Regions from separate parts of the Lactiplantibacillus sp. YT640 genome, predicted to be linked through region 2. Evidence: riboswitches for the same ligand, from Rfam matches in the RefSeq annotation. Region 2 holds a riboswitch; the other holds the start of a gene.

Region 1 (5,762 bases), on a different contig from region 2:
CCATCGCCCGCGCTCTTTACAATGATCCAAGCGTCATTCTCGCAGACGAACCGACCGCCAGCCTGGACACGCCCCGCTCCATCGACGTCGTCAAGCGCCTCGCCAACGAAGCTCATCAGCACCAAAAGGCCATCGTAATGGTGACCCATGACCAGCGGCTAATTGATGACTGTGACGTGGTCTATCAAATTGAAGATGGTAAGATGAGTCGCCGCGATTCGTAGCGATATTGACCACTGCACTTTAACCTCATAACAACAAAAATGACCTCGCAATAATATTCCTGCGAGGTCATTTTTATTGTTCATATTCACACAACTTATCAGGTACTACAAATCGAAAGCTAGAGTTTACCAAGCTCAAAGACAGCCTGCTTCGGCCCGCTGGAAAAAGTGCGAGTTAGCGTAAACATGCTTAGATTTAGTCATCCGACACCAAGTCATCCGTTCAACTAATTAGCTTGCGGCAATTTATATCGCAATGCGCGGTAAACAAGTGCGACCACGTACACTGTGATAAACCGATCTAAATAATCCGTTCCCACTTGTATCAAGAAGACGGCCATCGCTTTGCCCATACCGGTACCTAATAATAATTGGACTAGCATGCTCGAACCAGACGACGTGATGCCATGAAATAAGATGACCGTAATCGCCGTGGATAAAAGTGTTCCGGGAAGTGAAATAACACCAGCTAGCCACCAATTTGACCGCCACGTGCCCGGCTTGATTCGCCGATATAGCAGACCAGCAACTAACCCAGTCAGCAGTTGAACGGGCATGAAGAACAGCGAGTACAGGTCTGTCGTCGCACCCACGATAACTCCGGTGGCACCCCCGGCCAACATTCCACCCAGTGGTCCAAACACAGCAGCAGCCAAAACGGTACCAATTGAATCTAAATAAATCGGTAATTTTAACATCAAGGCAATGTTACTGCCAACAATATTCAGGGCAATGCAGAGCGCCAATAACGTAATTGCCCGCGTTTTTATTCTCTTCATGCACTCACCAATTGGTGCAAGACTTGCGTTAAATCAGGATCAGCCGCACCGACCACAGTCGTTAAGAACAACCGCCAAAAAGCTACGACGTCAACCTTCGTCATGATTTGACTATTGGGTGTGTTGTGCCAAAAATCATGATCATCCACGATTGACTGCCCACGCGCGACACCATCCGTCACAACCGTCGTGTAGCTTTCAAAGCCACTCAGAATCGTTGGGTCAAGCATTCCGGCCACGGCCAACGGATCATTGATCACACAACCAATAACCCGTTCATATTCCCAATGAAAGTCAAAATAAAAGGTTGTAATTTTCTCAATAAACGCCCCCATTGCTGGATTGACGTCTTTAATATACGTTAATAAACTGGGTGTCAACACGATGTTACGCGTGACGTCTAAACCAACCATCTGAATGGGAACAGGCATCAAGTCAAAGACGACCTTGGCCGCATCCGGGTCACACCAGAAGTTGTATTCAGCCACTGGCGAACAATTACCGTGACTCCGATAACTTCCACCCATCAGTGTAAATTGATCGACTTGTTCAAATAAGCGTGGATCACGTTGCAGTACCGTTGCAATGTTCGTCAACGGTCCCAACGCTAAAATCGAAGTATCAGGTGCTTCAATCAGCGTCTCTTCAATAAAACCAGCGGCATCTTGAATCGGTCGTACCGCCGTTACCGCTGGAATCTGACTATTCCCTAAACCATCATCGCCGTGGGTGTCTTGCGCACTCGTGTAGGCGACTTCTAATGGGCGATTAGCGCCCAAATAGACTGGAATATCCAATCGGTCAGCCAAATCTAAAATTTTCAGTGCATTTTCCGCACCGATATGGGTTGGCACGTTCCCACAAACAATTGTAATCCCAATCACATTAAGTGCCGGTGATTTAAGAGCCAATAATAGTGCTAAACTATCATCGATCCCGGGATCACAGTCAATAATAACGTTACGCGTCGCATTCATTCTCTTACCTCCGATAACTGAAGTTCTTGGTTTTTTATCCTGGGAAGTTTACGAACCAGGCCAGCTCGCCTAATTAGGCCAAACTGTATGTGATGAAATGCTAATCCAATTATAGCGGACGGTGGGGCCCTTGAAAACCACCAATCGTTACTCCGACTCACATCTTGATTGCCGCATGCTACTTCTCCGACAATGATCACCACGACCTGCTTAACCCGCTGTAAATACTCATCCCCATTAGCCCCGCAACATCATTATTTGCAGTATTCATACGCTCCCAGCGACACCTTAAGTAGTTTCCCACCTCCCATTTCGAACCAATTATTTAATTATGTTACTGAACTTTTACCGGAGTTCAGCAAGTGAATGACCGGAAAACATGGTACAATATGACTACTAAAGATAAAGTAGGTGTCGAATCATGCGTAAAGTTCAGTTTTATGGGGCCATTTCAATTGACAGTTGTTTAGCCACTAAGGATAATCGGCTGGACTGGCTGTTCAAAACAGCTGGTGCCAACGATGCCCCCACCGAAGCATTTATGCAGCAAGTTGATACCGCCATCATGGGCCGCCATACTTACGAATACACGATGGAACAAACCACTGATCAACTCATTAATCCATATAATCCGGCGACCCACAATATTGTCATGACTTCCCACCCCCACACCGGTGATGAACGTACCCAGTTCACCAACACCCCCGTCACGAAGATCGTCGAAGACTTGCGACGTACTGCTGGCCAAAACATTTGGATTGTTGGCGGTGCTGGCGTCTTAATGCCGCTGTTAGCTGCGGATTTAGTTGATGAGCTCTACATCCAGATTGCACCAGTCATTTTGGGTGACGGCATTCCCTTATTTAAAGCAATTGACCAGCAACAGCGCTTTGAATTAGTTGACACCAATCGATATAGTCAGCTCGCCGAAGTCCACTATCAACGTTTAACAACTGAATAATGTCGTGATTAAAAAATCCCAGCCCGTTTGCAACACGCAAACAAGTTGGGATTTTCAATTGCTTTAAGCTTCACGTTGGCGTTTAACCGCCTGACGAAGTAATAGCGGTGCAATCAGCGTCGTTAAAATGATTGCTGTGATGACTGCCGAATAACGATCATCTGATAGTAATTTACCTTGATAACCTATCTGTGCAATGATCAGGGCCATCTCCCCACGTGACACCATGCCGGCGCCAATCTCATAGCCGCTTAACCAATTAAAACCCGCTAACCGTGCGCCGACCCCGGCACCAATGAGCTTAGTGGCAATTGCCGCAACGGTAATCACAACGATGAACCAAAAATCGTTCAAGAAACCATTGAATGACATATTCAGCCCAATACTAACGAAAAAGACTGGGATAAATACAGCATTACCAATGGGTTGAATATGCTCATCGATAACTTCATGATAGTCCGTCTGACCAACGGCGATACCGGCAAAGAACGCGCCAATCACAGCACTTAAACCGATTGCGTCCGCTAAGTATGAGAGTCCAAAACAAATCACTAGTGACATCAGCGTGATGGAGGTTGGAACCAGTAGAGCATTCCCCACGGCCATTAAATGTGGCACCACCCACTTGACCACAAAGTACAGCGCCACAAAGAACGCCAACTGAATCGCCAGCGAGAGTCCCAAGTTGGTTGAGGCATGACTACCGCCACCACTGACTTCACTGCCAAATAAGCTGATCATCAAACTCAGAATCAAAACAGCCAGGACGTCATCAACGACCGCTGCACCTAAAATCGTCGTCCCTTCTTTACCATCGAGGGCGCCTAACTCTTTGAGAACCGCGACTGAAATCGAAACCGATGTGGCCGCGAAGGTTACGCCCAAGAACAAACTTTCAGTGGCGTTAAGGTGAAATAGTTGGCTACACCAGTCAATCACCGCAACGGGTAGAATGACCCCCAGGACCGCAACTAACAAGCTAGGACGCCAATACTTCTTCAGCAATTTCAAATCGCTCTCTAAACCGGCCATGAACATTAAAATAATCACGCCAAGCTCCGCGAAGTCTTTGATAAAACTTGTTGCTGAGACCCAACCTAATACGGCTGGGCCAAGTACAATTCCACTTAACAATTGACCAATCACCGCGGGTAAGCCCATTCGGACACTCAGGTGCCCCGCAACCGCCGTAACAATTAAAATCAACGCTAAACTACCAACATAATCCATTAAAAACCTCCTAAAAAAGGGCACCGCAAGCTCTGACTACCCAACCCAAAAGTAGTCCGAATTCTTGAAGTGTCCTTCAACCGTAAAATCTATTGTGCAATTAGTATAGCATATTTTTACAAGTCTAGCCGTGACATCTACTTATGAAAGCGGTTATAATAACTCATATACTGTTAACTGAAAGGTCGCTTAGTCGTGTTGAACATTCCTGATTTTCGTCAACGTTTTGGTTTTTTAGTTTTTTCCATTATTCTGAATTCTGCTGCCAACGCGCTCACCATCGCCACCAGCCTAGGCAGTGCCGTCTGGACTGGCTCCAGCGTTAATCTAGCTGACTGGACCCATATTTCATTAGGAACCACCTTGTTAATGTACGGTGTGGTTGTCACGATTCTCAACCAACTTCTGTTAGGTCACTTTGATCGGCGTCGGTTTATCTCCAACTTGCTCTATATCGTGCCCTTTAGTTACCTGGTCCAATTTATCGGCTACTTTTGGGATTGGCTACAGATTCCCGCCCTGCCCCTGTTGCCACGCTTGATTCTAAACGTGCTTGGACTATTAGGCGTTGCGGCCGCCGTCTCGATTTACCAGCGTTGTAATTTAATTCAGCATCCGAACGATGATTTATCGTACATCTTACGCTTTCGGTTTTTACATGGTTCCGCTATCATTGCCCAGTGGACCAGTTATTTGCCACCTCTGACGATTATCGTCGTTTCATTCTTCGCCACAGGTCATTTGCGTGCCATTGGCTTCGGGACGGCCTTTGCCTTAATTGCTCAAGGTGCCATCATGGGGTGGTCTGATCATCATGTTTTTCCCCATCTCAAACATCACGTGGATATTGTCCAGGCGCATCATCCGGCCTAAATGAATCTTGACAAAGTTCAGGCCAAGCCTCAATAATGAGAGTATTCTAATTTATTGGACTGAAGTAAATGAATTTAACGCAACTAACTAGTCAAATCATTTTGATGTTCATTCTCATGCTCGTCGGCCTGCTCGTTAACAAGCTCGGCTTCATGCATGCCCAGACTTCAACTGATTTAACCAACATCCTGTTATACATTGTGTCACCTTGCTTGATTATTCAAGCCTTTGAAAAGACATTTTCAGCCGACCGCTTGCAAATGTTAGCCCGGGTCATTGCTGGAATTGTGATCATTTATGTGCTCATGATCATTGTGACGCAATTACTATTCAAACGCGTCTCTGACCAGAATTTGCGTCGCATTATGCGTTACGGTGCCGTATATTCTAATGCCGGTTTTATGGGGATTCCATTAACCAGCTCCCTATTCGGTGCAACTGGCGTATTCTATGCTGTTGCCTCGTTAGCGGCCTTCAATATTTTTAGCTGGACTCACGGTATCACCCTCTTCACCGGACAACAGGGAAATCGGCGGGATAATCTTAAACAGATCGTCTTTAATCCGAATATCATCGCCATTGTTGTTGGGCTACTGATCTTCGTAACCTCGCTGCAACTGCCAACGATTGCCAATAGCGCCATTAAGTATGTCAGTTCGGTCAACACCCCCTTGTCCATGATCGTTATTGGGAACAGTTTGGCAGACGTTAAGCTTAA
Region 2 (5,762 bases):
CAATTACGTCAAAATTAACGCGAGCTATCATACTTAAACGGAGGTGGTGAAAATGACAAAATTAATTGTAATTAAGATTGGGGGCCAGGCGATTAGCCAATTGAGCACCACTTTCTTTGACCAAATCGCACAGTGGTACCAACAGCATTATCAGATTCTGATCGTACACGGTGGGGGGCCAATGATCAATCGACTGACGACTCAGCTTGCTTTGCCCGTGCATAAGGTGAACGGGTTGCGGGTGACGGATGCGGCGACCTTAGTGCTCACCAAGTTGGCCCTGCTAGGAGATGCGCAACCAGCCTTACTTGCAAAATTAACGCAACATCACCTACCTGTGTTGGGGCTCAATGCGGCGGATAATCAGTTACTAACTGGTGAATTGATTGATTATCGACAGCTAGGGTATGTCGGCCGGCTCACCGCTGTCAATCAAGTGCAATTAATGCAATTGTTGGCTCATCATATCGGTATTTTGGCCCCTTTAGCCTTAACCGAGACGGGACAATGGCTCAATGTCAATGCGGATATGGCAGCGACCGTGCTAGCCCAACAACTACATGCTGAAAAATTGGTTTTGCTAACCGATGTCCCGGGAATTATACATCACGGTAATGTGATGACATCACTATCGCCACAACAAGCTCAGCAATTGATTCGAACAGCTGTGATCACCGCGGGAATGCAACCCAAAGTTCAAGCTGCAATTGCCGCGATTCAGACGGGAGTCAAGCAGGCTATTATTACGAATGCAATCGATCAACCAGGAACCGCAATTATTCAGGAGGTGGCCGTATGACCATGCAACACGTGTTTCCAACCTATCAACGTTTTCCATTTGCCATTACGGATGGTCAGGGCGTTCATCTGACTGATAATCATGGCAAGACGTATTTAGATTTTACGGCGGGAATCGGGGTCTGCAACTTTGGGTATCACCAACCACAAATTCAGGCGGCCGTCACCCAGCAGTTGACGCATATCTGGCATACGTCGAATTTATACGAAAATGAATTACAAGATGCCGTTGCCGGCCTGTTAGCGAATGGTGAAGAGCGACTCGTATACTTTGCAAATTCCGGAACCGAAGCCAATGAAGCTGCATTAAAACTCGCACGGAAGTACACGGGTAAAACCGGCATCTTAGCTTTTCAGCATTCATTTCACGGTCGAACCTATGGCGCTATGTCGATGACGGGCAATCCTCATATTCAGGCTGGCTATGCGCCATTAGTGCCTGGCATCACGTTTGCAACCTATAATGACGACGCGGCTTTGGACAAAATCACACCAGAGTTGGCGGCCGTTATTTTAGAAGTCGTTCAAGGTGAAGGCGGCGTCTTTGCGGGACAAACAGCTTGGTTACAAGCGGTTAATGCGAAATGCCAAGCAACGGGTGTTTTGTTGATTATTGATGAGGTGCAGACGGGAATCGGTCGGACTGGTTACCGGATGGCCTATGAAGGTTACGGCCTGGATCCTGATATCTACACGGTCGCCAAGGGCTTAGCGAATGGCTTGCCAGTGGGGGCAATGGTTGGTCGGCGGCAATTAGCCACTGCCTTTGGTCCGGGCAGCCATGGCTCGACGTTCGCCGGTAATGCTGTTGCTATGGCGGCGGCAAAACGTGTCTTGACCCAATTAACACCGGCGCTGTTAACGACGGTTCGGGCCCATGCCGAACTTGTCTGGCAAGCCCTAGCGACTCAAGTCGAACCGATACCGGTAGTTAAACAAATCACGGGGAAGGGCCTAATGATTGGAATCCACTTAGATGAACAAATGCCGGTTAATCAAGTCATTACCCGGCTACAAGTAGAAGGCTTATTGACGTTATCAGCTGGCGATAATACGTTACGTTTGTTACCCCTAATTGTGATGCAACCGGCCGATTTATTAGCTGGGATTGCCTTGATTGCAAAGGTACTGACAACTTTGACAACGGAGGTCACGACGAATGAATAATCAATTTGAAGGTCGGTCATTCTTGAAGGAAATCGACTATACACCAACAGAATTAGCTTACTTAATTGACTTTGCTAGTCACTTGAAGACCCTTAAAGCACACCATATCCCACACCCTTATTTACAAGGAAAAAATATTGCGTTGCTGTTTGAAAAAACGTCGACACGGACACGTTCTGCGTTTACTGTGGCGGCTAATGATCTGGGCGCGAATCCAGAGTTTTTGGGTAAGGACGACATCCAATTCGGGACGAAGGAGTCAGTTGTTGATACGGCGAAAGTACTGGGGTCCATGTATGATGGTATTGAATTTCGGGGCTTTAAACAAAGCACGGTCGAAGACTTAGCGACCTATAGTGGTGTGCCAGTCTGGAACGGATTGACCGATGAGTGGCACCCGACGCAGATTTTAGCGGATTTTTTAACATTAAAGGAACATTTTGGTCATTTAAAAGGGTTGACGTTAGCGTACGTTGGTGATGGTCGCAATAATATGGCTAATAGTTTACTTGTGGCGGGAGCGATGCTCGGCATCAATATCGCTATCGGGGCCCCGGTAGCGTTACAGCCAGCCCCAGCAGTGGTCGCGTTGGCCCAACAGTATGCGCAGGCAGCTGGGAGCACGGTCGTGATTACGGCTGATCCGCAACAAGCCGTTACTCAGGCTGATGCGCTTTATACGGATGTCTGGGTCTCAATGGGCGAGCAGGTCGACTATGGTGAGCGGATCAAGCAACTATTGCCGTTTCAAATTAATACTGCGTTACTCGCAGCTACTGGCAAGTCATCGACGATTGTCATGCATTGCTTACCAGCACTACACGATCTAAAGACGCAGCTGGGAGCCAAATTAGGCGAACAGTACGGAATGACGGCGTTTGAAATTACGGATGATGTCTTCCAGAGTAAGCAGGCGGTCGTCTTTGAAGAGGCCGGCAACCGGATGCCAGCAATTAAGGCGGTAATGGCGGCTACATTAGGTAACTTATTTATTCCTACCAGCATTTTCAATTAGCAAGCTTGCGGGAACTACTAGAGCGTGCTACGATTATATTCGCTTTGTTTCAATCAATACGTGGTTCGTAACCATCCCACGTTAAAAAAACTAGGAGGAATTAAGCGAATGACACAATCAAAAATTCGACCATGGATTATCAACGCCCTAGTCGCTGCAATGTATGTTGTACTATGCCTAGGCCCCGCAGCTTTTAGCTTAGCATCGGGCGCAATTCAATTCCGCGTTTCTGAAGGGTTGAACCACTTAGCCGTGTTCAATCGCAAGTATATTTGGGGAATTGTTGCTGGCGTTATTTTGTTTGACGCTTTTGGTCCCGGTGCGAGTCTCCTCAACGTTCTCTTTGGTGGCGGCCAATCATTATTAGCCCTGCTGGTATTGACGTGGTTGGCCCCTAAGTTGAAGACGGTTTGGCAACGGATGTTACTGAATATCGCGCTATTCACCGTTTCGATGTTTATGATCGCACTGATGATTACCATGATGAGTAGCGGCGTCGCTTTCTGGCCGACGTATCTAACAACTGCTTTATCAGAGTTGATTATCATGAGTATCACCGCGCCAATTATGTACAGCTTGGATCGGGTCTTGCACTTTAGTGACCGGATTCAGTAGGGTGTGATTTTTACAAATCAGACTAAAAACCGTTATTTCGATGAAGGATGAGTCATTGAAATAATGGTTTTTTTGTCGAGTCATTACGATGTCAGTTGAACAAAATAATCTAATCGACTCATAGTGAAGTTGGCGATGAGAGTTCATTATGGGCAGATATAGTGCATAATGACTGATGTTTATTTCAGAACCCAGACAATTATTTGAAGTAAGCACGCGTATAATCGTTTTCGCCAACCGCATGATAGCTGACACCATTTAAATTAGAATTTACAAGGTGACTTTCAGTCATGTTGTAAAGCGGTACGACTGCTGCTGTTTGGTTGAGACGTTTGGCGGCAGTTCTCATATTTTGCCAGTATGATTGTGTGTTAGTTGCGTTCTGGTTGTGTGCAGCGGTGATTTGTTGATTGAAAACAGTGTCATCATAGTGCCCGTAGTTTTGCGGATTGTTCTTTGTCAGAATGTCGAAAAAGGAAATCGGGTCCGCGTAGTCTGCTAGCCAGAGTGTATAAGTCAAATCGTAATTTCCGTTAGTAACTGCTTCGCCGGAGGCCTTTGAAGGTATCGCTGAAACTGACATTTTGGCATGTTTCAGGTTTTGTGCTACAGCGGCTTGAACAAACTGGTCAATATTCTTAGCGACCGTCGTGTCATCACTAACTAGCTTTAATGTTACAGAAGAACGGTCAAGTTGCTTGAGACCCTTATTCCATAATACTTGTGCTTTAGCAACATTGTGTCGGTAGGTGCTTTGAGTTTCAGTACCAAAATCCTTGCCCGTAGTGGGATCGGTGGTTAAACCTGGTGTGACATAATTGTAAGCAGGTGTTGAACCATCACTCAAAATATTTTTGGTGAGTGTTTTTTTATTAAGCACAAGATTCAAGGCTTGACGTAAATATTGATTGTTTAAAGCCCGATTTTTTTGCATGTTGAGACGTAAATAATAAGTGCCAGCTTTACTGACGTGTTTCAGATGCGAGTCATTTTGAACACCCTGCGCGGTGACGCCGGTGACAGTAGCGTCATCTAATTTATTTTGTGAGAAGAGATTATGGGCAGTTGTGGAGTCTTTGACAACTTGCATTGTTATTTTATTTAACTTGATGTCACTTTTATCGTAATAGTATGTATTTTTTAACAAATTCCAAGAATCATTAGTCCCGTTCCAACCTTTAACGGCGAACGGGCCATTGTAGGCCATTTTTGTACTAGTAGTTCCGTAATCTTTCCCGTATTTGGACACCACTTGATGATCCTGGGGAAAGAAAGCGGGCATGGTGAGCATCTTACTCAAGTATGGCATGGCGTGGCTGAGCGTAACTTTTAAAGTGTGCTTATTCACTGCAGTAACGCCCAATGATTTAACAGATTTATGTCCGGCTGAAATTTGAGCAGCGTTTTTGATACCTTCGTATATGTAACTATAACCAGAGGTAGAAGTGGCACTGACAGAGCGTTGCCAAGCTGTTACGAAATCTTTGGCAGTGACGGTGTGACCATTACTCCACTTTGCATTTCGTCGTAAGTGAAAGGTGTAGGTTTTGCCATGATTTGTTGGTTTAACGACTTTAGTGGCCATTGCACCGACCACTTTATTCTGAGCGTTCATGCGATAGAGGCCTTCCATGGATTGTTGTAAGACGTTCCATTGTGTAAGTGTGGCTGTATTTGAGGTATCCAATGAGGTTAATTCACTATCCTGCATCAAATGCAGGGTTTTCCTGGTGGTTGTGACATTGGCATGTGCTTGCCCACAAGCGGTTAGACTACTTAGTACTAGTAAAAGGCAACTAATAGTTGTCAATTTTTTCATCAACATTAGCGTTCCTCCTCAATTAATATGCTGTAAATTGATTGGTTTCGACATCGGTGAGATAGCGTCTCAAGCTATGGAAGAAAGCGGTGGGATTATCTACACTATGACAATGACCACCATCTGGCGTTAAAGTTAACCGTGCCTTTGGAAGAGTTCGCTGCATACGCCGGGCAACTGATAGCGGCATCGTGTCGTATTCCCCAAAAGTGAGTAAAGTAGGTGTCATGATTTTATGGAGGTTTGCACGTTGATCCCAGCCATTTAATGCCCCAACCATCACGAATTCGTTATTGCCCTGAAAATAATTATAAACAGGGGTAGCTAGTGTTGAGACTAATTGACGAG

Evidence for each region. Region 2 has a riboswitch for preQ1 ahead of ACOV1R_RS08190 (QueT transporter family protein). Riboswitches for the same ligand answer to the same signal wherever they lie in the genome.
Region 1: another riboswitch for preQ1. It lies ahead of ACOV1R_RS05105 (nucleoside hydrolase); the one in region 2 lies ahead of ACOV1R_RS08190 (QueT transporter family protein).

Annotation. Positions count from the first base shown of each region.
Region 1 covers NZ_JBMNVY010000005.1:13,881-19,642, forward strand. The annotation lists gene ACOV1R_RS05095 (ABC transporter ATP-binding protein) at 1-224, shown strand, start outside; gene ACOV1R_RS05100 (ECF transporter S component) at 452-1,003, opposite strand; gene ACOV1R_RS05105 (nucleoside hydrolase) at 1,000-1,980, opposite strand; PreQ1 riboswitch class I at 2,001-2,045, opposite strand; gene ACOV1R_RS05110 (dihydrofolate reductase family protein) at 2,402-2,941, shown strand; gene ACOV1R_RS05115 (cation:proton antiporter) at 3,005-4,171, opposite strand; gene ACOV1R_RS05120 (YczE/YyaS/YitT family protein) at 4,367-5,044, shown strand; gene ACOV1R_RS05125 (AEC family transporter) at 5,113-5,762, shown strand, end outside.
Region 2 covers NZ_JBMNVY010000009.1:57,596-63,357, forward strand. The annotation lists gene argJ (bifunctional glutamate N-acetyltransferase/amino-acid acetyltransferase ArgJ) at 1-37, shown strand, start outside; gene argB (acetylglutamate kinase) at 53-799, shown strand; gene ACOV1R_RS08180 (acetylornithine transaminase) at 796-1,965, shown strand; gene argF (ornithine carbamoyltransferase) at 1,958-2,980, shown strand; PreQ1 riboswitch class I at 3,035-3,080, shown strand; gene ACOV1R_RS08190 (QueT transporter family protein) at 3,089-3,595, shown strand; gene ACOV1R_RS08195 (peptide ABC transporter substrate-binding protein) at 3,795-5,420, opposite strand; gene ACOV1R_RS08200 (proline iminopeptidase-family hydrolase) at 5,437-5,762, opposite strand, start outside.